DNA from 3 places in the Peptostreptococcus equinus genome. Region 1 is predicted to be linked to each of the others. Evidence: predicted binding sites of a transcription regulator. Region 1 holds the regulator's gene; each other region holds the start of a gene.
What was found. Region 1 encodes HrcA, which represses chaperone genes, less so after heat shock. Its sites were predicted from a motif close to TTAGCACTCNNNNNNNNNGAGTGCTAA; they were not measured.
Positions count from the first base shown of each region.

Region 2: the regulator HrcA is predicted to act here: its motif matches at 3,826-3,852, upstream of htpG (molecular chaperone HtpG).
Region 3: the regulator HrcA is predicted to act here: its motif matches at 5,735-5,761, upstream of O0R46_RS08360 (co-chaperone GroES).

Region 1 is NZ_CP114052.1:1,228,395-1,238,921, forward strand. Features, by position in the region: gene mtaB (tRNA (N(6)-L-threonylcarbamoyladenosine(37)-C(2))-methylthiotransferase MtaB) at 1-148, opposite strand, end outside; gene O0R46_RS06145 (16S rRNA (uracil(1498)-N(3))-methyltransferase) at 151-924, opposite strand; gene prmA (50S ribosomal protein L11 methyltransferase) at 928-1,872, opposite strand; gene dnaJ (molecular chaperone DnaJ) at 2,022-3,167, opposite strand; gene dnaK (molecular chaperone DnaK) at 3,206-5,050, opposite strand; gene grpE (nucleotide exchange factor GrpE) at 5,134-5,799, opposite strand; gene hrcA (heat-inducible transcriptional repressor HrcA) at 5,823-6,839, opposite strand; gene O0R46_RS06175 (hypothetical protein) at 7,076-8,467, shown strand; gene nox (H2O-forming NADH oxidase) at 8,589-9,926, opposite strand; gene hemW (radical SAM family heme chaperone HemW) at 10,188-10,527, opposite strand, start outside.
Region 2 is NZ_CP114052.1:1,517,257-1,527,783, reverse strand. Features, by position in the region: gene gpmI (2,3-bisphosphoglycerate-independent phosphoglycerate mutase) at 1-988, shown strand, start outside; gene eno (phosphopyruvate hydratase) at 1,151-2,437, shown strand; gene O0R46_RS07540 (PIG-L family deacetylase) at 2,525-3,637, opposite strand; gene htpG (molecular chaperone HtpG) at 3,907-5,871, shown strand; gene O0R46_RS07530 (barstar family protein) at 6,129-6,356, shown strand; gene O0R46_RS07525 (GNAT family N-acetyltransferase) at 6,495-6,776, opposite strand; gene O0R46_RS07520 (ECF transporter S component) at 6,798-7,307, opposite strand; gene O0R46_RS07515 (DMT family transporter) at 7,404-8,318, opposite strand; gene O0R46_RS07510 (nitroreductase family protein) at 8,471-9,043, opposite strand; gene O0R46_RS07505 (pirin family protein) at 9,097-9,945, opposite strand; gene O0R46_RS07500 (MarR family winged helix-turn-helix transcriptional regulator) at 9,929-10,363, opposite strand.
Region 3 is NZ_CP114052.1:1,686,778-1,697,304, reverse strand. Features, by position in the region: gene O0R46_RS08400 (hypothetical protein) at 1-227, shown strand, start outside; gene O0R46_RS08395 (hypothetical protein) at 227-1,261, shown strand; gene O0R46_RS08390 (hypothetical protein) at 1,272-1,628, shown strand; gene O0R46_RS08385 (hypothetical protein) at 1,630-1,878, shown strand; gene O0R46_RS08380 (hypothetical protein) at 1,914-2,150, shown strand; gene O0R46_RS08375 (hypothetical protein) at 2,156-2,827, shown strand; gene O0R46_RS08370 (DNA-3-methyladenine glycosylase family protein) at 3,241-4,131, shown strand; gene cls (cardiolipin synthase) at 4,217-5,626, shown strand; gene O0R46_RS08360 (co-chaperone GroES) at 5,796-6,077, shown strand; gene groL (chaperonin GroEL) at 6,091-7,710, shown strand; gene O0R46_RS08350 (SDR family NAD(P)-dependent oxidoreductase) at 7,893-8,672, shown strand; gene guaA (glutamine-hydrolyzing GMP synthase) at 8,914-10,449, shown strand.

The sequences.
Region 1 (10,527 bases):
TTACGGTACATGTATTGATGACATATACATCTGCATATTCTTCACTTTCTACACCCTCATATCCACCTTTTTCAAAAAGCTCTAACATAGCTTCTGTTTCGTATTGATTTACTTTACATCCCAAGGTATAAAACGCTACCTTCTTCAAAATTAATTTCCTCCTATATCACCTAACTCGTATAAAGTAATTGCTGTAGCAATCACACAAGCTGTTTCTGTTCTAAATATTCTCGGTCCCATAGCTACAGATTTAGCTCCCGATTTTTTTATTTTTTCATTTTCCTGGCATTCAAATCCGCCTTCTGGTCCTATAAAAATACCTATTTTAGCTTTTTCCTTATTCATAGATTGCCTACATTCATCACTTTTAAGGATTTTTTTTATCCCCATAGATTTTTCTTCTTCATATGGGCTAATATTGAAATCATTATTTTTCATATCCTCAATTGCTTGATCAAAGGTCAATATACCTCTTATCTTTGGTACAATTCCTCTTTTGCATTGTTTGGCAGCTTCATATACAATTCTTTCCCAACGTTCAAACTTTTTATCCATTTTTTTATCGTCTAAATTAACTATTGACCTTTTTGTATCGACCAATACAATTTCATATACGCCGCTTTCTGTAAGTTTTTGAAGAATATACTCCATCTTTTGACTCTTTGGCAAGCCTTGGTATATGACTACTTGTATATTAGATTCTCTATTAATACCAACTTTTTCTTCTATCTGAAGCTCTATTATATTTTTGCTTATATCAGCTATGCTACATATATATTCCTTATTTTTTCCATCACATATTTCGAGTTTGTCCCCAATACTATACCTCAATACTTTGGATATATGCTTTACATCTTCACCTTCAATAAACATTTTTTTATTTTCTATATCAATATTTTCTTCTTTGACAAAAAATCTATCCATAATTTATTTGGCTATAACACAAGCCCATTCTCCCTTTTTTTCTACTTCTAATATTTCAAACCCTGCTTTTTCTAACGATTGAACCACTTCATCTATCTTAGCATGAATTATTCCAGATGATATAAAAATACCATCATTTTTTAAATATGTTTTAACATCTTTTGCTAGGAATACTATTATATCGGCTATAATATTTGCTACAATTATATCAGCTTTTTTGTTTTTATCAATTTCATCAGCCAAATTTCCAACTATTGCAGTAACTATATCACCAACATTGTTTTTCTCAATATTTTCTTTTGCCACTTTTACCGCCATAGCATCTATATCTATTGCAAATACTTGTTTTACGCCTAATTTTGCAGCAGTTATTCCCAATATTCCACTACCGCAACCTATATCATATACAGTAAAATCTTTTTTAACATATTTTTCCAAATTAGATATACACATACTTGTTGTTTCATGATTTCCTGTCCCAAAAGCCATTCCTGGATTCATTTCTAATATTATATCATTTTCATCAGCCTCATAATCTTCCCATTCAGGCTTTATAACAATATTTTTTCCTATTTTAGTAGGTTTATAGTATTTCATCCAATTATGAGCCCAATCATCTTCTTTAACTTTATCAGTTTCAATACTACCCTTACCTATATCAAGACCAAAACTTGTAAGCTCATTAATTCTAAGCTTGATATTTTCTATAAAAGATAAGATATCTCTTTCTTCTGATATATAAGTCTTTATATAAACTGAGTCATCCTCATGTTTTAGCATATCTTCATCCACATAATCCCAGTCATAATCATGGGTCTTTTGGAATTTAAAGTCTTTTGGATCCTCAATCATAGCTCCTTGAGCACCATTTTCAAAAAGTATATTTGTAATAGCTTCTACAGCTTCTGTTGTCGTATTTATCTTTATTTCAATCCATGAACTACTCATAATAACCTCCTATTAACTTATCTACTTATTATATCATTTATTAATAATCAATGTAAATGAAGTAAAAAAAAAAACAAAATATAGGAATTACCTATATTTTGTCTTTTTTCTTATAATGCTCACTGACTTGATAATGTCAGAGATTGTTTTCATTTTGTGAAAAATTCTTCTATCTTTTGTGAGAACTTCTTTTTATTGCCTGATACTTCTCCACCAGATTCTTTAGCAAATTCTTTCAATAAATCTTTTTGCTTATCTGATAATTTAGTAGGAACCTCTACATTTACCTTCACATATTGATCGCCCCTACTAGTAGAGTTTAATCTCTGTATACCCTTACCTTTTAATCTAAATACTGTTCCTGTTTGTGTTCCTTCTGGTATTGAATATTTTACATTACCATCTATTGTTGGAACTAGTACATCATCACCTAGAGCTGCCTGTACAAAAGATATTGGCATTTCTACATATACATCAAATCCCTGTCTTTCAAATATATCGTCATTTCTAACATTGACTATGATCAGCAAGTCTCCTCTTGGACCACCTAATTCACCATATTCACCTTGTCCAGCTAATCTAATAATCTGTCCATCATCTATACCTGCTGGTATATCAACATCTATCGTCTTAGTCTTTCTTGTATAGCCTTTACCATGACACTTATCACATGGCTCTTCTATTATTTCTCCTGTTCCTCCACATGTTGGACAAGTTCTTGTAGAAGCAATATTACCAAATGGTGTTTGCTTTACATCTCTTACTGTACCTGTTCCTCCACATGTTGAACATGTTTTTTTAGATGTACCTGGCTTTGCACCTGATCCATGACACTTACTACACTCTTCATTTCTATTAATCTTAATAGAAAGTTTTTTACCGAATGCAGCATCTTTAAAGTCAATTGTTATACTCTGTCTTATATCATCACCACGCATTGGTCCTCTTCTTCTGGCACTACCGCCACCGAATCCACCAAAGCCTCCGCCAAATGCAGAACCAAATATATCAAATATATCTTCAAATCCACCGGCTCCAAAACCGCCAGCTCCGCCAAAACCTCCTTGGCCATTTACTGCATCTGAACCATATTGGTCGTATATATTTTTCTTTTCAGCATCAGATAAAATTTCATAAGCTTCATTCACTTCTTTAAATTTTTCTTCGGCTTCTTTATCATCCGGATTTTTGTCCGGATGATATTTCATAGCCATTTTCCTGTATGCTTTTTTAATTTCTTTATCATCTGCATCTCTAGAAATACCCAGAGTAGCATAATAGTCTTTATTCGCCAAAACTACACCTTCCTTTACTTATTTTTATTGTCGATGATTTATTTATCGTCATCAACTTCTGTAAAGTCAGCATCAACTACATTGTCATCTTTTGGACTCTGAGACTGATCAGCTTGGTCAGCTTCTGGCTGTCCTTGAGCTTGGGCCTGTGAATATAATTCCTGAGAAATCTTTTGGAATTTATTCATTAATTCTTCTACAGCTGCATTTATTTCTTCTACACTTGCATCTTGGTTATCTTTTACCTCTCTAACCTTTGCTATAGATGCTTCTATATCACTCTTATCGTTAGCATTGATCTTATCTCCTGCCTCTGCTAGAGTCTGTTCTGTCTGATATGCTAATGATTCAGCATGATTTACTGCTTCAATCTTTTCCTTTTTCTTCTTATCAGCTTCTGCATTTGCTTCTGCTTCTTTGATTTTCTTGTCTATTTCTTCTTCTGACATATTAGTGTTTGAAGTTATTGTTATTTTCTGTTCTTTACCTGTTCCTAAATCCTTAGCCGTTACGTTTACAATACCATTAGCATCTATATCAAAAGTAACTTCGATCTGAGGTACACCTCTCTTTGCTGGTGGTATATTTGTAAGCTGGAATCTACCTAGAGTTGTATTATCATAAGACATAGCTCTTTCACCCTGTAACACATGTATATCAACTGCTGTTTGATTATCTGCTGCTGTTGAGAATACTTGAGATTTCTTTGTAGGTATAGTAGTATTTCTTTCAATTATTTTTGTAAATACATTACCTAATGTTTCAATACCTAGTGACAATGGAGTAACATCAAGTAGTAGTATATCATTAACCTCACCTGTTAATACACCTGCCTGCACTGAAGCACCAGCTGCAACACATTCATCTGGATTTATACCCTTATGTGGATCCTTGCTAATAAAGTTCTTTACTGCATCCTGTACTGCAGGTATTCTTGTTGAACCACCTACCAATAAAACATCATCTATTTCACTTACTGATATTCCAGCATCCTGTATAGCCTGCTTAGTTGGCTCCATAGTCTTTTTAACTAATTCAGCAGTCAATTCATTAAATTTAGCTCTTGTTAAATCCATATTTAAATGCTTTGGACCTTCAGCAGTCGCTGTGATAAATGGTAAATTAATATTTGTACTCATTGTAGAAGAAAGTTCCTTCTTAGCCTTTTCAGCTGCTTCTTTTAATCTCTGTAAAGACATCTTATCATTTCTAAGATCTACTCCTTCAGCCTTCTTAAATTCTTCTGCTAGGTAATCTACTACTATCTGATCAAAATCATCTCCACCTAGCTTATTATTACCAGCTGTCGCAAGTACTTCAAAAGTACCATCCCCAATCTCAAGTATAGATACGTCAAAAGTACCTCCACCTAAGTCGAATACTAATATTTTCTTTTCATCTTCCAACTTATCCATACCATATGCTAATGATGCAGCTGTTGGCTCATTTATTATTCTCTTTACATCTAGTCCTGCTATCTTACCAGCATCCTTAGTTGCTTGTCTCTGTGCATCTGTAAAGTATGCTGGAACAGTGATTACTGCTTCACTTACACTTTCACCTAGGTATGCTTCAGCATCTGATTTTAATTTCTGTAAAATTATTGCTGAAATTTCCTGTGGTGAGTATGATTTTCCATCTATATCCACTTTATAATCAGTACCCATATGAGTCTTGATTGATGTTATTGTTCTATCTGCATTTGTTACTGCCTGTCTCTTTGCTGGTTCACCAACTATCCTTTCTCCATCTTTAGTGAAAGCTACTACTGAAGGGGTAGTTCTCATACCTTCATTATTTGGTATTATTGTTGCTTCTCCACCTTCTAGTACTGCTACACATGAATTTGTTGTACCTAAATCTATTCCTATTACTTTTCCCATAATCTTTTAACCTCCATAAACTCTTATGTTCTCTAATATTATTATAATTTTATATCTAATTATAGTTTTACTATAATTGCTTACTAACAAGATACCTTTACCATGCTGGCTCTTAGCACCTTACTTCCTAATTTATACCCTTTTTGAAGTGACAGTAATATTTTGCCTGCTTCAAATTCTTCACTAGCTTCTTGCATTACAGCCATATGCATGTTTGGATCGAATTCTGTTCCAATTTCGCTAGGTATTTCTTCTAATCCAGCTTTTTTTAATGAATCTACTAGCTGTTTATATACTAATTCTATGCCTTTATATAGTTGGCTTTCTTTATCATCACAAGCATCTAAAGCTCTTTGCATATTATCAATTACTGGAATTAATTCATTCATTATCTTTTCATTGGCAAAAATACCAATTGAGGATTTTTCCTCTGCTGTCCTTCTTCTATAATTTGCATATTCGGCATTTATTCTTTTTATTGAATCTTCCTGTTCTGCAATTTTGTTTTCTAATTGTTTAATTTTGAACGCTGGTTCTGACTGATTTTCTTCTTCATCTGTAGAATTTTCTTGAACTTCCTCTTTATTCTTATCAGATTCAGCTTCTAAATCAATGTCAATTTCTTTTTTTGATTCAGATTCATAATTATCTACATTATCCACTTTTTCTTCATCTTCTATTATTGAACTTTGATCAGCTCCTGTTTTTTCATTTAATTTGTCTTTTAACTCTTCTTTTTCATTAGCCAATGCATACACCTCACTTTTTATTATCAATTGCCATCTAGCAATATACTCATATAATTTAAAATAGAATATACTTTTGAATAATCCATTCTCGTTGGACCTATAAAACTTATCTTTCCTTGGAGATTATTTTCTACGTTATAAGTTGCTGTAATTATACTTAAGTTTCTTCCTAAGTCATCCTCTGAATCTCCTATTACTATATTTAAATTATCTTTTTGTATACCCTTAGCATCAATTATTTTTGTAATTTGATCTTTTTCCTCAAGCATACTCAAAAATGACTTTGCTTTAACCATATCGTTAAATTCTGGATAGTTGAATATATTTGTAGTACCATTCATGGCCATTTTAAAATCATCCACTGCTGATACATTATTTAACATATCAACTAAATCATCTACTATGTCCGAATACTCTCCTATTTCATATTTTATAAATGAAATCATTTCATCATCCAGATCTTTTATTCTCTTGCCTGCTAATTTATTTGACAAACTAGTAGAGATTACATTTAATTTTGCCTGTGGTAAATCAACATTTGTAGTAAACTCTTGACTTTTGATTTCTCCATCGTCTGCCACAACAATTAATAATATTTTATCATCTGATAAGTTAACCAACTGTATGTATTTAATGGTTCTGCTATCTCTGTGTGAATCATAAACAGCTATTGTCGTATAATTTGTCAACATCGATAGAATCTTTGATAATTCATCAATTAACTGGTCAACATTTTGAAAATTATTTGAAATACATTTATTCAATATTTCTTTTTCATAATCTTCTAATTCCTTTCCACTCATTAAAGAATCTACATATAAGATATAACCTTTTTGTGTAGGTATTCTTCCTGCTGATGTATGAGGTTGAATTAAATAACCCATGTCTTCTAAGTCCGACATTTCATTTCTTATTGTCGCAGCTGAAACACCTAGATTATATTTTTTTGAAATAGTCCTAGAACCAACTGCTTCAGCGGTCTCGACATAGTCTTTTACTATGGCTTTTAAAATATTTAATTGTCTTTCAGTTAAATCCATAGCCTCACCTCTTTAATCTTTAATTATTATCACTCACTTATTAGGAGTGCTAAAAACTTCTTAATACATTTATATCACGTTTTAATTTTAGTGTCAACACTTTTTATATAATTTTATTAAATATATATTTTTTTCGTTAAAATTTATATTATTTGATATAATTAATATGTTAATTATTATATAATTAAAACAATACTTTCATTTTAAATTATTATAAATTGCAGAAACGAGGTTTTATGGAGCTACTAATATTAGAAAACGAATGTAAAAAACACCTATATTGCGACTTATTGAAAGAATCTATTCTTTATGATTCTAAATATGATTTTGATGCAAATATAGAAGCTACAAAGCATTACAATAATGCAAATCTAAATAATAAAACCATAATATATGCCGAAAATATTTTACCATGTACTGGATGCGTATCTTGCTGGTTTAGAACTCCAGGTAAATGTATATTAAATGACAAAGCAAATAGCTATGCTTCAAATTTGACCAAATACGATAAAGTTACCATTGTAAGCGAGTTAAAATTTGGTACTTTCTCTTTTCCTATTAAAAGGCTGATAGACAGATGTGTTGGATATTTAGGTACGTTTATGGATATTGTTGGAGATGATATTAGACACGAGAAAAGATACGAACACTCTTTTTCATTAGATATAATATTTTATGGCCAAGTAAAAGATAAAGAAATGCAAATTGCCAAAGAGCAAGTAAAAGCTATGTGTAAAAATTATTATATTAAGGATTATAAGATTGAATTTTTAAATATTAAAAATCAAGTAAACAAACATTTTGTGGTTAATAAAAACTCAGAATTAGATGAAATGAATTATATTAATTTCATCTACAATAATTTCTTTTTAAATGATTATAATAATATAAAAGAATATTTAAGTATAAGCCGTAATTTCTTAGCTAATACTTTTGATAATGATCCTATATGCATTCAAGAAAAAACTTTGATTATAAATGCAAGTCCAAGAGCAAATAATGCTGTGTCAAAATTTTATGCCAAATATTTAAAAGATAAAATTAAAAATTCTAATTTGATAAACTGGTCTTTTGATAAATGTATTTCCGTGGAAGAAATTATTGAATTACTTGGATATAAATCGATAATATTCTGCTATGGTTTATATGTTGATAATATGCCATCTAATCTCCTAGAAAATATAAATAGAATCAATGCATTCATTAATAGTTGTATATATATTAATAGTTCACAAAAAAATAATGAAGAATTGATTTCTTATCTAAAATCAAAGAATATTTATGCCGTTGCAAATAATGGTTTAAAACATGGCAAAGAAAATGAACTGTCTCTTTTAAGCATGGAACTTTTTTCAAATAATAGTAATCTAAATTGGGTAATGGGATTAGGAATTGGCGCTGGTCCACTTTACGCAAATTCAAAAGAAAATATATTTGACAAGGATTATGCCCTTCCTGTAAAAGAAGCTCTAAATACTTTACAAAAAGCAATCTGCTCTTATAATATTAAGGAAAATTACAATAATATATATACAGATGGTTATATAGAACTAAATGAGTACAAAGAAATGCTCAATAAAATTTGGAAAATTCAATTGTCAAAATCAATTAATAACACTAAAAAATAATTACTATAGTTTTAGATTTATCAATATCTAGTAATCTTAAAAATTAATTAAATAATTTAAATATAAAGGTGCTACATTATATATTAATATATAATGTAGCACCTTAGGTTATCTAAAATTATTATTTAGCACTTAACGCTGCCATTGTTATATAGTTATATGGCTGATTGAAATGTGGTAAGAAGAAGATGTCTAATAAAGCTAATCTATCTATTGTTACCTTTTCCTGTATTGCTAGTGAGAACATATGTATACCCATTGACATATCATATTCTGAAGCCATCTGTGCTCCTAATATTACTCTAGTTTTTCTGTCATATACTATTCTTATTTTAACATCTGGGTTAGTAGTCTCAATAAATCCTGGCTTTTGAGTATCTTCATAATCAGTATAATTTACATCTATTCCTAATTTTTCAGCCTTACCTACTGTAATACCAGTAGATACCATCTTTAAGTCATATATGCTTATACCATTAGATCCCTGAACACCTATTGATTCTAATGAACCACCACCTGCGTTATGAGCAGCAACAATACCACTTCTTACGGCATTTGTTGCAAGCGCTATATAGTTTGTATTATCTATAGCATTATCGTATACTGTAGCGCAGTCACCAATTGCATAAACATCTTTTACGCTAGTTTCTTGCTTTTTGTTTACTAAGAAAGATCCATTTCTGAATTGTTCTAATTTCATTTCACCTAAAGCATTATTTGGTCTAAATCCTATTGAAAGTATTACCATATCAGCTGGTATTTCTTTCTTATCAGTTACTACTGAAGATACCTTTCCATCTGTACCCTTTATTTCCTGAACTGCCTGTCCAAATTCAAGGTTAATACCATTCTTTGAAAGATTTTCTTTCATTAAATCTGTGAATGGCTTATCGTAGTATGCTGGTAAACAAGTATCAGCTATATCGACCATAGTTACATTCTTACCATGTCTTTGGAAAGCTTCTGCCAATTCAACACCAATATATCCAGCACCTACAACTGTTATATTCTTTATTTCAGGGTCATTTAATTTTTCAATTACTTCAGCTGCGTTCTGATATAATTTAACCTGCTGTACATTTTCTAAATCCTTACCAGGTATGTTTGGAATAATAGGAACAGATCCAGCTGCTAATATCAATTTATCATATGTATCTTCAACTTCTCTTCCATCTTTAAATCTTACAAAAACCTTTTTGTTATCATAGTCTACCTTGTAAACTTCAGCTTCCATATTAATTTTTGCACCCATTTCTTCTAAAGATGCCTTATCAGCATAGAATAATCCATTTGGCTTAGAAATTTGATTACCTATCCAAAGTGCCATACCACAACCTAAAAATGAAATGTTGTTGTTTTTATCATATACAACTACTTCATTTTCTGGGTAATTAGTTAAAATTGTTCTGATTGCTGCAGTTCCTGCATGGTTTGCTCCGACTACTACGATTTTGCTCATTTTAATCCTCCATTTTTTTGTTTGTTAATTATTTTTTTATTAATATAAAGATTATCTAATTTCTATATCTTAATCTTCCACTATTAATTTACCCAGAAATCCTTTTCTATAACATAAAAAATAATAATTTTCATTATTTTTTGCAGTATTAATAATTCGCTAGTTTTAAACTACCTTATATTTATCAATCATTTCACATGTTGATTCCATTCTCTCATTATTTGGTGACAATACTGGACAATTAATCTCTAAATTTAATAGTTATATCATCAAGTCTACAAGTATAGTATTTGATATTTCTATACCTTGTTGGCAAAAGTGAATATACTCATCTCCATTAATTATATACTTTTTAATGTGCCCTTGCTCTATATATTTTCTTATCTTACTTTCAATTATTTTTTTGTTTTCATCATCAAGTAAAGACATTAATTGAAGCATATCTATTCCCTCAATCATTCTAAGTCCCAGCATCATTCTTTCATTATAAATATCTATATTGGACAATTTTTCTTCATAATCAATAGGCTTATTATTTTTTTCTATTTTTTTCATATATTGAGTCATATTTTTAGTATTGGTATATCTGATTCCCTCTATA
Region 2 (10,527 bases), 290 kb from region 1:
CAGATACTATGCAATGGATAGAGATAAGAGATGGGATAGAGTTGAACAAGCATACAATGCTCTTGTAAAAGGAGAAGGTAATCATGCTGAATCTGCTCTATCTTGTGTAGAAGAGTCTTACAAGAAGGGTATAAATGATGAATTTATTGAACCTACAGTTATGGTTGAAAATGATGAAGCTATAGGTAAAATAGAAGAAAATGATTCAGTAATATTTTTTAATTTTAGACCAGATAGAGCAAGGGAAATTACAAGATCTATAGTTGATAAGAATTTTGATGGATTTATAAGAACAAATATGGAAAGTGTATTTGTTTGTATGACTACGTATGACGTGACTATTGAAGAAGTTTCTGTTGCCTTTGGTCCACAGGATATTGAAAATACATTAGGTGAATACCTTTCTAATAATGGTAAAAATCAGTTAAGAGCAGCAGAAACTGAAAAATATGCGCATGTTACATTTTTCTTTAATGGTGGTAAAGAAGAACCATATAAAAATGAAGATAGACTATTAATTCCATCTCCAAAGGTTGCAACTTATGATTTACAGCCAGAAATGTCAGCATATGAATTGTTGGAAAAATTATTAAAGGCTATAGATGAAGATAAATATGACTTTATTGCTGTGAATTTTGCTAATCCTGATATGGTAGGTCATACGGGAAATGTAGAAGCAACAGAAAAAGCTATTAGAACTGTAGATGAATGTGTAGGAAAACTATTTGAAAAAATCTTATCTATAGGAGGAAGTGGTATAATTACTGCTGATCATGGTAATGCCGAGTATATGATAGATTATGATAATGGTAGACCAGTCACATCTCATTCTACAAATCCAGTGCCAATCTTAGTAGTAGGTGAAGAATTTGTAGGTAAAGAACTATTAGAAAATGGAAGACTTTGTGACTTAGCTCCTACAGTACTTTCAATGATGAAGATGGAAAAACCAGTCGAAATGGCTGGTCACTCATTAATAGTAGGATAAGATAAATTTTAATTACAATAAACTTGTTATTTTACATAAGATAAATTACACAAATTTAAAGAATAATTAATTTTACTTTTAAGGCTTTGTGTTATAATATTTATAAATTATAAAAAAATATCCCAGTGGGACGATAAATTTTTATGACGAGAGGAGATATATATGTCAGTTATAGAATTAGTATATGCAAGAGAAGTTTTAGATTCAAGAGGTAATCCAACAGTTGAGGTTGAAGTAGCACTAGAAAGTGGAGCAATGGGTAGAGCGATTGTTCCATCAGGAGCTTCTACAGGTGCTTTTGAAGCTGTTGAACTTAGAGACGGAGACAAGGGCAGATACCTTGGAAAGGGAGTACAGAAAGCTGTAGATAATGTAAATGATATAATAGCTCCAGAAGTAGAAGGCTTAGATGCTTTTGATCAACCAGGAATAGATAATCTAATGATAGAATTAGATGGAACTCCTAATAAAGGTAAGTTAGGTGCAAATGCTATCTTAGGTGTTTCTTTGGCAGTAGCTAGAGCAGCAGCTGACGAACTAGGGTTACCATTATTCCAGTATATAGGTGGAGTTAACGCTAAGCAACTACCTGTACCAATGATGAATATATTAAACGGTGGTGAACATGCTGACAACAATGTAGATGTTCAGGAGTTTATGATATTACCAGTTGGAGCTGAATCTTTTGCTGAAGGTCTTAGAATGGGTGCTGAAGTATTTCATTCATTAAAGAAAGTTTTAGCAGAAAAAGGACTAGCTTGTGGTGTAGGCGACGAAGGTGGTTTTGCTCCAAACCTTGACTCAAATAGAGAAGCACTAGAATTAATAGTAGAAGCTATTAAGGGAGCTGGACTAGAGCCAGGTAAGGACATAATGCTAGGAATGGATGTTGCAGCATCTGAAATGTATAAAGACGGAAAGTATGAATTAAAGGGTGAAGGAAAGACTCTTACTTCAAAAGAAATGATAGACTTATTTGAAGGCTGGGTATCAGAGTTTCCAATTATAACTATAGAAGATGGTCTTAATGAAGAAGACTGGGATGGATGGAAGTCACTTACTGAAAGATTAGGTAAGAAAATACAGTTGGTAGGAGATGACTTATTTGTTACAAATACTGAAAGACTTGAAAGAGGCATTGAAGAAGGTATAGCAAATTCAATATTGATTAAAGTTAACCAAATAGGTACTTTAACTGAAACTCTAGATGCTATAGAAATGGCTAAGAGAGCAGGATATACTGCAGTAATATCTCATAGATCAGGTGAAACTGAAGATACTACAATAGCTGATATAGCTGTAGCGGTAAATGCTGGACAAATAAAGACTGGTGCTCCATCAAGAACTGATAGAGTAGCTAAGTATAATCAGTTATTAAGAATAGAAGAAATAGTAGGAGAATCTTCAAAATATGATCAGTTGAAGTCATTCTACAACTTATCTAAATAATAAATATTATTTATAAACAAAGAAGCGAAGGTATTTTACCTTCGCTTCTTTGTTTATATATAATATTTATAAATAATATTATTTATTTTATCCTTTTGTCTTATTAGACTGTATAATTACATAGGACTTTTCATTTTTATCATATACTAAAGAGTTAAAACTTAGACCATCCGTCTTATAACCTATTCCAGCCCTTCTTTTCTCAACGTTTGTATACTTATAAGCCTGACAGGCACGCCTTATCATATCATAATCAGTTTTTGAAGAAGCTGAATATATATTTAAAGTATTAGTACTGGCATCCACATACTTGACTAAAAATGGTTTTAGATAGAATCTAAGATCTTTTATTTGTCCATTTTGCCATAATTTATATAAAGTTTCACCATTGGCTCTATGCATAAAATGATCATCATATTTGTATGAATGAGTGAAGTGAGTTACACTTTTATATTTGTTTTCCATTTCAATAGCAAATTCTTTCTCTAAGTTAAAATCTGTCTTCCAATCATCTCTTTTTTTGTAAATAAATATAATATTTTCTTTTGGTATTCCTAGACTAAGACATGATGAAATAAATTCTCTATTTCTATATTCTGCTTTTTCTATGTCGCTCATACCTTTGAATTGTTCAGTTTTAAACATCTTATGACCAGTACCAGATGACACTAGTGCAATAAATACATGGCTAGCACCTCTTCTGTTAATAGCATCTCTGATCACACTACCTGCCCAAAGAACTTCATCATCTTGATGCTGAGGATAAAATACTACATAATCTTTGAAAGGTTCATTAAGTCCATTATTATTTATATAATCAGGAGTAAGATCAATGTTGTCAATATCCATACCTTTAGGTGGTGCCTGTATTTTTACAGGTTTTAGCCTATTTGGAACTTGAACCATATCACCAATTGTATAGTAATTGTCTTTATTTTTCTTTGAAATTTTTTTTTGTTTTTTTGTGTTTTTTTCAAAAACCTTCTCGGTGATATCTTTTTTATCTTTTTTGTTATCTACAACAACTCCATCTTTAATAGTTTTTTTGTCTTCTAGTGGATGTTGTATTTCTGCATATTCTTTATTATCTGCATCATTGCTAAAATATCCAGTTTTTAGCAATATTAGTTGTAAAGAAACTATAGTCAAAGCAAGTATCGTAAATATTTTAATATTGAAAATTTTCTTTGGTAATTTCATAGTATATTTCCTTATTATCATTGTATTTGAGTATAATAGAAATTATACCATAAGAAAACGACAAAGGTTATAATAATTCCTATAATTAATAAAAGCTTTAGACTTCATAAGATTTTTTTAAGAAACCCAATAAAAAATTAAGGAATAAAGATAAAAATTAAAAGCTACAAAAATTGCATATTAGCAACTTAGCACTCAACAATTGACAGTGATAATAAAAAGTGTTAAAATTATTTATATAAAATAATATTTTATGGAGGATTTAATATATGAGTTTAGAAAAAGGTAAAGTATCAATACATTCCGAAAACATATTTCCAATAATTAAAAAATGGCTTTATTCAGATAAAGATATTTTTGTAAGAGAATTGGTAAGTAATGCTTGTGATGCAATAGCAAAGCATAAAAGATTGGCTTCTATGGGACAGGCAAATCTTGAAGATAAATATAAGGTAATAGTAGCTGTGGATAGAGATAAAAGAACTATATCATTTGAGGATAATGGTATAGGTATGACTGCTGAAGAAATAAAGAAATATATAAATCAAGTAGCATTTTCTGGGGCAGAAGATTTTGTAAATAAATACAAGGATAAAATGGATGAATCAAATGATATAATAGGTCACTTTGGTCTGGGATTTTATTCAGCTTTCATGGTAGCAGAAAAAGTTCAGATTGACTCCCTATCATTTGAAGAAGGTTCTGAGCCAGTGAAATGGGAATCAGAAGATGGTATGGAATTTGAACTATCACAAGGTGATAGAATAGAGCATGGTACAAAAATAACTTTGACTATAGCGGAAGATAGTGATGAATTTTTATATGAATATAAATTAAGAGAGATATTAAATAAATATTGTTATTTCTTACCAGTAGAAATATTCTTAGAAAATGTTCAGGATAATAGCATTGATATGAGTGAATCAGACTCTGAAGTTACTAGTCAAGAAAATAATAATTCAGATAAAGATGAAATAGAAGAAGTTAAAGCTATAAACAATACTCAGCCATTGTGGATGAAATCTCCAAAAGATTGTAGCGATGAAGATTACAAGAATTTTTATAGAGAAGTATTTAAGACTTATGAAGATCCACTATTTTGGATACATTTAAATGTGGATTTTCCATTTAACTTGAAGGGAATCTTATACTTCCCTAAATTAAAAAATGAATATGAACTAGTGGAAGGACAGGTAAAATTATTTAATAATCAGGTATTTGTTGCAGATAATATCAAAGAAGTAATACCAGAATTTTTATTATTATTAAAGGGTGTGATAGATTGTCCTGATTTACCACTAAATGTGTCTAGATCTTTCCTTCAAAATGATAAAGATGTAAGTAAAATCTCTAAGCATATAGTGAAGAAAGTAGCAGATAAGTTAAAATCATTGTTTAAGAATGAAAGAGAAGTCTTCGAGGGATTCTGGGATGATATCCATATGTTTATAAAGTATGGATGCTTGAAGGATGAATCATTCTATGACAAAATTAAAGAAGTAATACTATATAAAGATATTGACTCTAAACATATTACATTATCAGAGTATCTAAAGGATGCAAAAGAAAATAACTATGAAAATACTGTTTATTATACAACAGATATTAATCAGCAAGCACAATATATAAAGCAATTTAAAACTAATGGACTAAATGCTATAGTAATGGATAATACACTTGATACACCGTTTATGGGATTGATAGAATATAAGGAATCTATGTCAAATAATGGTATAGAAAATACAGAAGAAAATAATTTAGAAAATATGTTAAAATTTGCAAGAATAGATTCAGATATTTCTAAGATAATGTCAAGCACAGAAGAAGAAAATTCAGAAATTGACCAAGAAATAGTAGAGATATTTAAAAATGTTTTGGGTGAAAAACTTTCAGATTATAAGGTAGAAAGTTTTAAGGACAAAAATATGACAGCTATGGTCACTGTAGATGAAGATAGTATTAGAATGGCTCAGATGAAAGAACAGTTCCAAGCTATGGGTATGGCTGGTATGGACTTTGAAGAAAAGCAGAGTTTACTTGTTAATAGAAAATCTCCAGTAATAGTAAAATTATTAGATATGAGTAAAGATCCATCTAATAAAGAAAAAGTTGATTTAATTTGTTCTCAGATTGCAGATTTGGCAATTCTATCAAATAGAGAATTGAATCCTGATCAACTAAATGAATATATAAATAGAAGTAATAAAATTATGATGTTAGTGCTTAATCAATAATGAATTCATGTATTAAAGTAAAAACATAATAAAATTAGCTTTAATAGATAAAACAAAAAAATGAAGTCGTTTTCCTAAACGACTTCATTTTTTAAACTTATTTTTCTAAAAACTTTATATTTTTTCAACTATTATTAGTGATTTAATGTTAAAATCAATATAGAGATTCTACTTGTAATAGTGACTATAATATTTTTATTATAGATAGAAGGAAAGTATATTTTAGTTATGTGATTTATGGAGGGTATGTATAATAAATGAGAAAAATAACTATAAACTTCAATAATTTGAATTCAATACAAGCATTTCACGATTATATTAGCAAGGAACTTGAATTTTCAAAAGACTATAATGGAAATTTAGATAGTTTAAAAAATGAAATATCTAAGTTGGATAAGAATAGAATTAAGTTTGAGGTTATAAAAGGCGGAAGTGTTTTGAATGAAATGCAAGAGCTAATAGAAAGTATTTTAATGAAAAAATAATGATAAATATTATGTTTTCAAATGTATTATAAGATTTTCCTAATAATAAAAAAACTATAGTAAATGACTTGTCCATAACTATAGTTTTTTTATTTAATATTGATTTAAAAAAATAAATAGCTTTAAAGATTTAGATTGTTAAACAAATAAATCCTTCTTTTCTGGATGTTTATCTCTCCAAGACTGTGCATAACTACAGCTTGTCTTTGCATTCCAGCCATTTTTTTCTATTATATCTACTGCATTTTCCATTAATTGTCCAGCAACTCCTTTGCCTCTAAGAACAGAAGATACATATGTATGGTTAATATTTACTAGATTTTCTCCTTCTAAGGGAAAATCAATCTCAGCAATCATATTACCATTATCATCATTTAAATATACTCTGTTTTCTTCACGTATAAAATTTTTATTTTCCATTATTTACCTCCTAAGAAATTATTAATTCTTAATGGCTTTTTTAACTCCTGCATATATTATCAAGGCACTTATAATACCAAATGTCGCTTGAATAGCGTTTGGTCCAATGGCAGCCATTGAAGCCTTCATTCCAAACATGAATATTTCACCTATAAAATATCCACTTACCATTATTATACCCCCAGCAAGAGTACCTAAAATATTTCCTTTTGTTCCAGATATTTTTTGTGATATTAAGCCACAAATATATCCTTCTAATCCTTTAGTTATGAAAGTCAAAGGAGCATAAACAGCATATCCAGATATTATATCTGCAAGGGCAGATCCAAGTCCACCAACAGCTGCACCATGCTTTCTGCCAAGATATAGGGCAGTAAACAAAACAACACTATCACCCATATTTACATATCCACTTGATCCGACCACTGGTATTTGAACAACTATTGTCATAACAGTTGTAAGAGCCATCAATACACCACACATAACTAAATCCCTAGTTGTGAATTTATTTTTATTATTATTCGCTTTCATTTTTACCTCCGTATATAAGTAATTATAATAATAATATATTATATAATAAAGACAAATACAATTATAATGATTAATTATAAATATTGTATGGGTACACTATTTCTTTTTGCCTATATTAGCGCCAATAACACCTAATATAATCAAAATACTTCCTATAATATGAAAATAGTAAAAATTTTCATGTAAGAAAATTATACCTGCCAGTATGGTAATCAAAGTAGATAGATTAGAGAACACTGAAACCTGTGAAGCTTTGATTCTAGATAATGAAAAAGTTGTTAAAATAGATGTTAATGATGTGGATAAAATTCCCAAATATAATATTGAAAATAAATAATATTTATTTGTAAAAGGTAAAAAATAGTTTTTAAAATCACCACTTTTAAAAATTTCTACCAAGGCAATTATTGCAAAGCTTAGAAAAGCTGATAGAGCGATTGCAAAAACTATTGAAATTATATCATACTGATTCAGATATTTTTTTAATAAAATATTATAAATGGATAGAGCAATAGTTGCAATAAGCATTAGAAAAATTCCAAATTCTAGACCTGATCCTAGGCTGATACCAGATTTTATAGATATATATATAACACCAATAACTGAAAGGCATATTGAAAATTTTTGAATTATAGTAGATTTTTCTTTTAGGAATATGCTTGCTAGTATCATAGTAAATATAGGGCTAGTAGCAAGTATTATACCACCTAATGAAGAAGTTATATAAATAAGTGAAAATTGCTGGAATGCAAAAAATAACAGTGGATAAAATAAAGAAAGAGGCAGAATTTTTATATAATCTTTTTTTTGTAGATTAATTTTGATTATACCTAATTTATTAATAAGGCATAAAAATAAAAATGACAACAAAAATCTATGAGATAGAAGGTATAATGGATTTCCAAATTTTAGTGCGGTTTTAAGAAATAGGAAAGAAAAACCGATTATTATAGAATAAGAAAAAACGGCATAGTATGCATATCTTAAGTACGTATTATTATTTTGATTCATAAAAAATACCTCCTATTAATTTATATTTTACTTATATCAATTATAACAAAAAAGAACCGACTAGCGGTCCTTTTTAATAATTTAATAATATATGTGTTAAATCACAGTTGGTATAATTATTTTAGTTTTATTAAATAGCAATTAATTTTTTACTATTTTTTTACTATAACTCTTTCGGCTATTGGCATCAATTCCTTGTCATCAGGTTCGCTTCCTATAGCACCAAATGGCATTTGAGCTACTAATTTCCAAGTTTCAGGAATATTGAATTCTTTCTTAACATCTGCGTCAATTACTGGATTATAGTGCTGTAGACTTGCACCTAAATCTAATTCTCTAAGAGCAACCCAAACATTATATTGTGCCATACCATTAGCCTGTTGAGCCCAGATAGGGAAATTATCAGCATATAATTCAAATTGCTTTTGTAGAGCTTCTACTGTTGGCTCATCTATAAAGTATAGAACGGTTCCATATCCTTTTCTAAATGATTCTATTTTTTCAGCTGGAACCATACCATTAAACGAATTTTCAATTACATCCCATAATCTCTTTTGTTCTTTATCCAAAACTATGACAGCTCTAGAACTCTGCATATTGAAAGCATCTGGAGTAAGCTCTACAGCTTTTTCAATTGTCTTTATTATTTTTTCTGCTTCTATACTAACATTATCATTAATATCGTAATATGTTCTTCTCTTCTTCATTGATTCAAATCTATCCATTTTAATTTCTCCTTTTTAAAATAATAATTAACAATATAATTTATTGTATTTAGCTAATCTCTTATTTTTTGAGATTTTTCCTTAATAAAAGTACCATTTCTTAATTCATCAAAAGCTTTATTTAATTCTTGATCAGTATTCATTACTACTGGTCCGCCCCACGCAACTGGTTCATCTAGCCTTGGTGCCGATAAGAATAATATTTCAGTATTGTCTTCATTAACTTCTATGTCTAATTCGTCACCTTTTGATGTTGATACAGCAGTTTTTTCTTCAAACTCCTTACCAGCTATTTTGGCATTACCCTTTAGTAAGAATACAAAAGCGGAATCATTTTCTTTTGTTGGTATAGTGAACTTACTACCATTTTCTAAGTTAATAGCATAGAAAGTGAGCGGAAGATATAAGCCTTGATGCCCTTCAATATCATTATATTTACCTGCGATAACTCTAAGTTCACCGCCTTCAATTTCTACAACGGGTATGCTTTCTTTTGGAATATCATAATAAGAAGGTTGTGTCATTTTATCTTTTTTTGGAAGATTTAACCACAATTGTATACCTTGCATTAAATCACTTTCAAGTGGCATTTCTTCATGTAATAAACCAGAACCCGCTGTCATCCATTGAACGCCACCATCTTTTATTTGTCCTTTATTTCCCATTGTGTCTCTATGTAGCATACCACCTTTTGAAAGATATGTAACAGTTTCAATACCTCTATGTGGATGCATAGGGAAACCTTTTATATAGTCGTGGTAATCAGTGCTATCAAAACTATCCAACATCAAAAATGGATCAAATTCATCAATAGTTTGATTTCCTAAAACTCTAACTAGGCTAACACCTGCACCATCCTGTGTTCTAAATCCTTTTACTGCCTGTCTACTTTGTCTTTTCACTAATATCCCTCCTAAATGATTGTAATATTTCTAATAAATTTAATTTATCTTTTTCTGATAGAGAATTCATTATAGATTTAATTGAGTTTTTATTTTCAGGAAATACTTTGTACATCAATTTTTTTCCAGACTCCGTAATAGTAAGTATATATTTTCTTCTATCACTTTTATCTCTACATCTAGTAAGATATCCTTTTTTTTCTAGATTACTAATTATAACAGGTATATTTCCACCTGTGGTAAGTACTAAATCTTGCACACATCCTATAGTAAGTGGACCTTTATTGTATAGAACTTCTAATACAGCAAACTGTCCTCTAGTCAAATCATATTTGTAAAATATCTTGTCTGATTCTCTATTTATGTAATTGATGGTTCTACTCATTCCTATAAATATACTCAAATCTAAATCTTTCATAAACTAACTCCTTAAACAATATATCTAATTAGTTATATATATATCCCTAACTAGATATATTAAACAAAAAAATGAAATTTTTTGAAAAAATTTTTGAAGTTATATCAAGTGAAAATTCAGGATTTACTTATTAATATAAATATTGAATTTGGCATAGAAATTTT
Region 3 (10,527 bases), 460 kb from region 1:
ATGTTGATGGTATAAGCGAGTGGATTCCGTCAAAGTCTGATGTTATCAATATGCAACTTAACACAGACGTTAAGAACTTAAAAGAGGCAGAAATATTAGATAGACAAGATATAGTAAAGCTTAATCAAGAAATTACAGGTGAAGATGCCTTGATTGACGCTAACAATATCAAGTTTGCACAGCTTTTAGGTGTTGATATTGCAACAATCAAAGGGGGTATAGTGTAATGGCGATACGATTTAATCGAAAAGTATATGATAAGATACTTGCTGAATTTGAACCGATTTCTAAGAGCTTGATTAGTAATCTACAAAGTGTAGTATCTCCAACGTCGGCTATAACCAATTTAAAGACCTTAGCCGATAGGGTGGCACTAGCAGAACACTTAGACATGGTGAAAGCTGATACATACAAGCCTTTATTTCCAATAAATGGAATTACTGAAAATATGTTTATAGTATCTGCATGTAGAGGTAAGGTGTATATATTCTATAATCCAACATCAACATCAGACAATGTTACAGAAGTATTTATATACGACCCATTTACTAATACTGTAGGTGGGTTAAAAAATAAAAATATATCTCCACCTTATAGTAGGCTTCCAACTATGGGTGCAATAGATGATTTTGTGTTCACATATGAAGAGAATATCTACTATAAAGGTGCAGATTCAACAACTGGAAATACTGTAATATACAAGTTTGATACTGGATATGAAACATCAGAAGTTTTTACAACTTTAAATGTTTCCATAAAAAATACTAGAGTTTTCAATAATGGTTCAGATGCATATATATGTTATACACCAGGACCAGGTATAAGACGTATGTATAAGCTAAATATGGTGACTAAGACATTAACTTTAATAAAAGATTTTGGATTTACTAATACCTCTAACGTGACAATAGGTCACTTCTATAATGGAAATATATACTTACTAGAAAGTTCAGTAGACCAGTCAAACTATGTACTTTATAAGTATAATCCAGTCACAGGAACTTCTACAAATGCAAAGACTATACCAAAAGCGACTTCATCTTCAACTATGGAAGGTATTGGAGTTGGAAAATATATTTATATATTTAGTCATATAATGGGTACAATGACCATCCTTAATCTTGATACATATACTATAGAAGAACAAGGTATAGACTATAACTTAGGCGGTGGACTTACTCCAAAAGTATGTATGAACAGAAATAGAATATATGTGTATGATAATCCTTGGCTAGGCATTGTTTATCCAAGATTGAAGTAGGGGGTTGAATATGAATAAGATTGAAATATGGGATAAAGAAAGAGATTTAAAAGAAATCTCAAAAGAAATATGGCTTGAAAATTATCCTGAAGCTAAAGAAAAAACACTAGTTTTAATTAATGATTCTTTAATTGTTTGGCTTGAAGATTTAAAAGCTGATGGTTTTTCAGGAGAAACAGATACAGCTGTTGTTGAAACTTACCTAAAAAAACAAGCAGAAATAATTGCTGAATACGAAAAGAAAGAACAAGCTAGAAAACAATTAGAAAAAGAAGAGTTAGAAAAAAAGATAGTAGCACAAGCTACAAGAATTGATACATTATCATCTGCATTGGAAGAATTAACTATAACAGTAGCAGGTGGCTAAAATGATTAAAATATGTCGCGATATTTTTAATAAAATTAAATTTATATTGAAGGGAGAAAATGAAATGGGAGAATTTTTAGCAGCAAGAATTACAATGGCATTTGTAGATGAAGGAGAAACAGGAGCAAGAGAAAAGTATAAAATGTATTTTTCAAAGGCTGGTATGCTTAGATGGAAGCCAGCTACTGATGAATCCATAAGAACTAAATATACAGATGTACTATTTGTAATTCAAGATAAAGTAGAATAGTGAAGTTTAAAGTCTCATAGTTAAAGCTATGTAATATGAGTAATTTAGTAAAAATTAATAATCAAGAAATAACATTAAAAGAGTGGAAAGGTCAAAGAGTAGTTACATTTGCAGATATTGACTATGTACACGGGAGCCAAAAGGGACAGCTAAAAGAAATTTTAGCGAAAATAAGAAACATTTTATCGAAGGTGAAGATTATATACTTGCAACAGTTGAAAATACTAAAAAGTACGGAATTCGTTCCTTTAAAATTCCACCAAGAGGATTAATTTTATTGACAGAAACAGGATATTTAATGTTGGTAAAATCATTTACTGATGATTTAGCTTGGACAGTACAAAGAGCATTGGTTAATAATTACTTTAAATCTGAAAAACAGATAGTACCAACTAGTAAATCAACAGAATATAAACCTACTGTAAAAAGATATGGTGCTGATTTAGTGTTGGTTACTAAAGACTTAGCAGAAATGTTAGAAACATCTGTGGAAAATATATGTAGTATAGTAAAGAAAAATGATATTTGGTGTTACAGGTTAGAAAATGATTCATTAAAGAAGTTTAAGAGGGATAACTCAAGTGTACTTGGTACAATAAATTATATGTTTGCATTCAACAAAGAGATGACAATAGGGTTATTGAAACATATTAGACACTCTAAAGAATCATTAGAGAAGATAGAGACATATTTTAATGTAACTGGTCTTAGTGACTACGATAAGTTAAAGTTAATAGAATTAGCTAAGGATATACAGAATGTATCAAATAATAGGGGATATAATACACCTTATGCCAACATGCTTAACATAGTAGCAAGTAAAATATATGTCGACTGTGGTTTCTTAAATGATGTTACGGATGATATAAGTATAAATACATCAGTAGGTACTTGCACGTATCAAAAGTTAATTAATTTCAGAGGTAATTTAAAAAGAAAACTCATTTAAATATTGATAAACGTTTTTTATTTATATATTGATCGTACATATACACTCCATAGAATAATATTACCCAAAAAAATAGAATGTCTAGTAATTCGGACATTCTATTTTTTTGGGTAATATGAAAAATTCAATAGGTAAAACTATTACATCTTTATTTAATATCACTTTAAAAAAATAGTCAAGGTTTATTTGTTAATTTACCTCAAAAAAGTGTGTGAAAAAGTGTGTTCGAGTGTGTCAAAATCTGTTATTATTTAAATATATAAATTTCATATTAAGACTTAAAAAACATTAATATATCACAATTTTATAGTTATGTGTATACATTTGTAGCTATTTGAATATATTGCTCATATAAAAATGAGAATAGTGGGTAATAAAAGATTGTAAAAAGAAAATGAATTAAGGGGTTTATTATGAGAGAATATAATTTTGAAATTGAAGAAATTGAAAATGGACTCAGGTTAAAGAATCTAAAGGATTTTCAACCTAGCCATATATTTGATTGTGGTCAGTGTTTTAGATGGATAAAAGATGGAGATGAGTCTTACACTGGTGTTGCAATGGGAAAAATATTAAATGTCAGAAGAGATGGCGAGGATATAATATTTGATAATACTAATATGTATGACTTTGAAAATATTTGGTACGACTATTTTGATTTAGGAAGAGACTATAGCTCAATCAAAAATCAGTTGGCACTTCATGATGAAAATTTAGCTAAGGCAGTTGAATTTGGTTGGGGTATTAGAATACTTCAGCAAGATGGTTGGGAAATGTTAATATCATTTATAATATCATCAAATAATAGGATACCTATGATTCAAAGAGCTATCAATAATATATCTGAGAGATATGGTAAGGATTTGGGTGAATATAATGGCAATCATTATTTTTCATTTCCTACGCCACAAGAACTATCTGAGGCTAGTATAGAAGATTTGAGAGACTGTAAGACAGGATTTAGAGATAAATATATATACTATACTACAAAGGCTGTAATAGAAGATGAAATAGATCTAGCCAGCTTTGTAGCTATGGAAGCGGATATATGCCACAAAGAATTATTAAAATTCAAGGGTGTTGGTGCAAAGGTTGCTGATTGTATAGGTCTATTTGGTATGAGAAAGTATGGTTCTTTTCCAGTTGATGTATGGGTAAAAAGAGTCCTACAAGAATTTTATCAGGCTGAGGACATGTCCTTACCAAAGATGAGAAAATATGGTATGGATTTATTTGGAAAAGATGCAGGATTTGCCCAGCAATATTTATTTTATTATGTAAGAGAGTTGGAGATTGGGAAATAGGGTGATTTGATTGGTTTTGCAAATAATTGTATTTATAACTGCTTTATCCTATTTTATTGGAGCGATAATATCATTAAATATATTATTGGAAAATAGGGATCCATCCAAGACCTTGCTATGGGTTATGATGTTTTTCTTGTTACCTGGTTTAGGTATATTTTTATACCTATTATCTGGCAGGAATATTAGAAAGCATAAACTATTCAAGGCTTCTAGAAAGAATAAAAAATTAAATGATAGACATCTATTCCTAAACTTGGAAGTTTCAAAGAATATAGTTATGAGACAAAGAGCTAGGCTTATAGATGGAAAACTCTTAGGAGATAGATTTACACCAGAAAGACAAAGGGTAATAAAACTATTGTTAAATATGGGTAAGTTTCCTTATACTACTAATAATAGTGTACAAATGTATAAAAACGGAAGGGAAAAATTCTACTATTTACTAAGAGATATGGAAAAAGCTAGAGAGCATATACATCTTGAATATTTTATAATCAAGGATTCTAATATAGGTCAAAAGATTAAAAATATGCTAATCAAAAAAGCAAAAGAAGGTGTAGAAGTAAGAGTATTATACGATGATTTTGCTTGTTGGAGATTTAAAATTTATAGAAAATACCTAAGTGAATTAAAAGAAGCTGGTGTTCATGTAGCTGCCTTTTTACCAACCAAGCTTCCAACTTTAGGTGGACAGATGAATTATAGAAATCATAGAAAAATTGTGGTAATCGATGGCGTAGTGGGTTATACAGGTGGAATAAATATAGGTGATGAATATCTAGGAGAAAATAAAAAGTTTGGATACTGGCGAGATACACATATGAGAATTGAAGGTGTAGCAACACATATGCTACAGATGATATTTTTAATAGACTGGTATTTGACAACTGGTGAGATAAAATCAGATATGAAATATACACCTAGAATTTCTGAAACCAAGGGAAATGTTGCTCTGCAAGTGGTGGGTTCAGGACCAGATAGCAAGTGGGAAGAAATACACTATGCATTTTTTTCAGCTATTTCAATGGCAAAGAAGAGAGTTTATATACAGACTCCGTATTTTATACCAGATGAAAGTCTTTTAAAGGCAATTGAGACAGCCTCGTTAAGTGGTGTCGATGTAAGAATAATTTTTCCAAAAGTCATAGACCACTATATAGTAAATATAGCTTCTTATTCATACTTTGAAGATATATTGAGAGCAGGTGGTAGAGTATACCTTTATAAAAAAGGATTCATACATTCAAAGGTTGTTATAGTAGATGATGAACTGGCATCTGTAGGCTCGTCAAATATGGATCTTAGAAGTTTTATGCTTAATTTCGAGGTAAATACATTTATATTTGACAAAGAAGTAATTGATGATTTGACTGATCAATTCTATGAGGACCAAGATGATTCAGAAGAGTTGATTATGGAAAATTTTAGAACTAGGCATGTATTAGTTCGTTTAACAGAATCTATTTCAAGGCTTTTTTCACCGCTTTTATAAAATATAAAGAAAAGGTATAATTGTGTGAAGATGTGAGAAATTATAAAGTAAGTAGTGAAAAAATTTAAAATGTAGTTAAGCTTTTGTTAAGCTAATAATAATATACTGTTAGCAAACAATAAGCTAGAGTGCTAATTAGAAAATGAACAGATATAAAGGAGGAATTAAAATGAAAATAAAGCCATTAGGTGATAGAATTGTATTGAAAAAAGTTGAAGCAGAGGAAAAAACTTCAAGTGGAATAATATTAACAGGTGCAGCAAAAGAAGTTCCTCAGTTTGCTGAAGTAGTAGCAGTTGGTTCAGGTATAGTAAACGGCAATACTATAGATATGGAAGTTGAGATAGGTGATAAGGTAATATACAATAAATATGCAGGCACAGATGTAAAGATAGAAAACGAAGAATATATAGTAATCAAACAAGAAGACATTGTAGGTGTATTAGTATAAGGAGGTAAAACAAATGGCAAAAGAAATTAAATTTTCAAAAGATGCGAGAAGTGCTTTAGAAAATGGAGTAAATAAACTTGCAGATACAGTAAAGGTTACATTAGGACCAAAGGGAAGAAATGTAATTTTAGATAAAAAATTTGGAGCACCACTTATTACAAATGATGGTGTAACAATAGCAAAAGAAATAGAATTAGAGGACAAGTATGAAAACATGGGAGCTCAGCTAGTAAAAGAAGTTGCTACAAAGACTAATGATGTAGCAGGTGACGGTACTACTACAGCTACAGTACTTGCACAGGCAATAATTAGAGAAGGTCTAAAAAACGTAACAGCAGGAGCAAATCCAATAATACTTAGAAGGGGTATACAAAAAGCTGTAGATATTACAATAGAAGAAATAAAGAAAAACTCAAAGGAAATAAATACTGAAGAAAAAATAGCTCAGGTTGGTGCAATATCAGCAGGTGATGAAGAAGTAGGTAGATTAATAGCAGAAGCTATGAATATAGTAGGTAAAGATGGAGTAATCACTATAGAAGAGTCAAAATCAATGGCCACAGAATTAGATGCTGTAGAAGGTATGCAGTTTGATAGAGGATTTGTATCAGCTTATATGGTAAGTGATGTTGAAAAAATGGAAGCTGTATTAGAGAATCCATATATATTAATTACAGACAAGAAAATAAGCAATATACAAGACATATTACCATTATTAGAAGAACTAGTAAAGACAGGTGGAAAACTACTTATAATATCTGAAGATTTAGAAGGTGAAGCCCTATCGACTCTAGTAGTAAATAAATTGAGAGGAACATTTGATGTAGTAGCTGTAAAGGCACCAGCTTTTGGAGACAGAAGAAAAGAAATGTTACAGGACTTGGCATTCTTAACTGGTGGTAGATTTGTATCTACTGAATTAGGTTTTGAATTAAAAGAAGTAGAATTATCTATGTTGGGTAGAGCACAGACTGTAAAAATCAATAAAGAATCTACTACAATTATAGGTGGAGCAGGTAATAAAGCAGATATAGAAGGAAGAGTAAACCAAATCAAGCGTCAAATAATGGAAACAACTTCAGAATTTGACAAAGAGAAACTATCAGAAAGACTGGCTAAACTATCAGGTGGAGTAGCAGTAGTAAAGGTAGGAGCTGCTACAGAAGTTGAAATGAAAGAAAGAAAACTTAGAATAGAAGATGCGCTAAATGCTACAAAGGCAGCCGTACAAGAAGGTATAGTAGCAGGTGGTGGTACAGCATTTGTAAGTGCAATACCAGCAGTAGATGCCTTGGTAGATACTTTAGATGGTGAAGAGAAATTAGGAGCACAGATAATAAGAAGAGCTCTTGAAGAACCACTAAGACAAATAGCTCATAACGCCGGATTAGAAGGATCTGTAATAATTCAAAATGTAATAAGTTCAGATTTTCAAACAGGATTCGATGCACTAAATGAAAAATATGTAGATATGATAGATGCAGGTATAGTAGATCCTACAAAAGTAAGTAGAACAGCGCTACAAAATGCAGCATCAATAGCAGGAGTATTTTTAACAACAGAGGCTGCAATAGCAGATATGGATACTACAGAGTTGCCGGGAATGGGTGGCGGAATGCCTCCAATGATGTAATATCATAATATATTGCGAATAAATAAACTTAGTTAAACAAAGTATAGACTAGTTAAGGTTAATGATTGCCTTGACTAGTCTTATTTTTGCTAATAATTAATTAAAAATAAAATTTGTTAGAAATATTATAATTTGTGGTATTAATAAAATATGAGAATTTATATTGATAAAGGAGAACGGCGATGAAAAATTTGTTTAATTTAGAGGGGAAGATAGCAGTAATAGCAGGAGCATCAAGTGGCTTGGGTGCAGATGCAGCGAGAGCATTTGCAGAAAATGGAGCGGATTTAGCTCTACTTGCTAGAAGAGAGGAAAAACTAGCTGATGTAGCAACGGAAATAGAAGAAAAATATGGAAGAAAAGTAATCACAATTAGATGTGATGTAAGTGTAGAAGAAGATGTGAAAAGTGCTTTTGAAGAAATTATAAAAGAGTTTGATAGAGTGGACATATTATTTAATAATGCAGGTATTGCCCTTAGAGGTGGAGTCGATGATATGTCAGAAAGTGACTGGGAAAAGATGATGGCCACTAATGTAAAAGGAATCTATCTTGCTTGTAAATATGCACTACCAATAATGAAAGAACAAAATTATGGCAAAATAATAAATACGGCATCAGTAAATGCAAAAATAGCAGACAAGAGTTCTATATTTATAAGACATGCATATAATGCTTCAAAATCAGCTGTTGTAGGTCTTACAAAGGGAATAGCAGCCAGCCACAGCCAGTATGGAATTACTTGTAATGCAGTAGGGCCAGGATTATTTGAATCAGAAATGACTTCTGGAACTTTATTCAAGTCAGAAGAATTTTTAAATCACTATAATGCAATTAATCCAGCAGGTAGACCAGGTAAAAAAGGTGAATTAAATGGACCTTTATTATTCTTGGCATCAGACGCATCAAGCTATGTAACTGGACAGATAATATACGTAGATGGTGGTATAACAATAATATAATAAAAAGTTTAAAAATTTACTTTTACTTGTTTAAAAAAGGTATTTGGGGAAATAATAATAGTAGCCAAATTAAATTAAATTAGTTAAAAATAAAATAGTAAATGTAAAAGACCACTTAATTATGAGAGAAGACATAAATTAAGCGGTCTTTTACATTTTGTGTAGATAATTGCAAAGAAAATATGATATAATAATTCGTATGTATAAAGTAGAAATTTTAAATATGTGAAGGGAGAATAATATGAAGCATGAGATAGTTCTTGTAATAGATTTTGGCGGTCAGTATAACCAGCTAATAGCTAGAAGAGTCAGAGAAAATAATGTATATTGTGAAATATTACCATATACTACACCAATAGAAAAGATAAAGGAAAAAAATCCTAAGGGAATAATATTTACTGGAGGACCAAACAGCGCCTATTTAGAGGACTCTCCAAAGATATCTAAGGAAATATTCGAAATGAGAGTACCTATTCTTGGAATTTGCTATGGAGACCAGTTGATGGCTCACCTACTTGGAGCAACAGTTCAAAAGGGTGATAATATGACAAGAGAATACGGAAAAACAAAGATAGAATATGGAAATTCTCCAATATTTGAAGGCCTAAGCACAAATCAAGTATGGATGAGCCATACAGATTATATATCTAAGGCACCAGATGGATTTGAAGTAACTGCAACAACAGGAAACTGTCCAGTAGCAGCAATGCACAATGTAGAAAAGAAATTATACGGAGTTCAGTTCCACCCAGAAGTAGAACATTCACTAGAAGGGGACAAAATACTTACAAACTTCTTGTACAAGATTTGTCAGGTAAGTGGAGATTGGACAACTAGTTCATTTATAGAAGACAAGGTAGCAGAAATAAAGGCAAAGGTTGGAGACAAGAAAGCCCTATGTGCCCTAAGTGGTGGAGTAGATTCTTCAGTTGCAGCAGCCCTAATGCACAGAGCAATAGGTGACAACCTTACTTGCGTATTCGTGGACCATGGTCTACTTAGAAAGAACGAAGGGGACGACGTAGAAAGAATATTCAGAGGAAAATTCGGCATGAACCTAATTAGAGTCAATGCAGAAGACAGATTCCTAGGAAAATTAAAGGGAGTTACAGAACCAGAAGCTAAGAGAAAAATAATCGGTGAAGAATTCATCAGGGTGTTTGAAGCTGAATCTCAGAAGCTTGGTAAGATGGAATTCTTGGTACAGGGAACAATTTACCCAGATGTAGTTGAAAGTGGTAACGGAGACTCTGCAACAATCAAATCTCATCACAATGTTGGTGGATTACCTGAAGATGTAGATTTCCAGGAAATAATAGAACCATTAAGAGAATTATTCAAGGACGAAGTTAGAAAAATAGGTCTTGAATTAGGAATAGAAGAAAACTTGATCTTTAGACATCCATTCCCAGGCCCAGGTCTTGGAATCAGAGTAATAGGTGAAGTAACAAAGGAAAAATGCGACATCCTAAGAGAAGCTGATGCTGTATACATGGACGAACTTAGAAAAGCTGGCCTATACAAAGAAATTTGGCAGGCATTTGCAACACTTCCAGATGTAATGACAGTTGGAGTAATGGGTGACGAAAGAACTTATGCCCACCTAGTAGGACTAAGAGCAGTAGCATCAAGTGATGGAATGACTTCAGACTGGTACAAGATACCTTATGAAGTATTGGAAAGAATAAGTAATAGAATAATCAATGAGTGTCAGGGAGTTAATAGAGTTGTGTATGACATAACAAGTAAGCCTCCTGGAACTATCGAATGGGAGTAAGATATAAGTAATTTTAGCGATTTTCGCACTGTTCAAAAAGCCTTAGCTGTTAACACAGCTAGGGCTTTTTTCAATGTA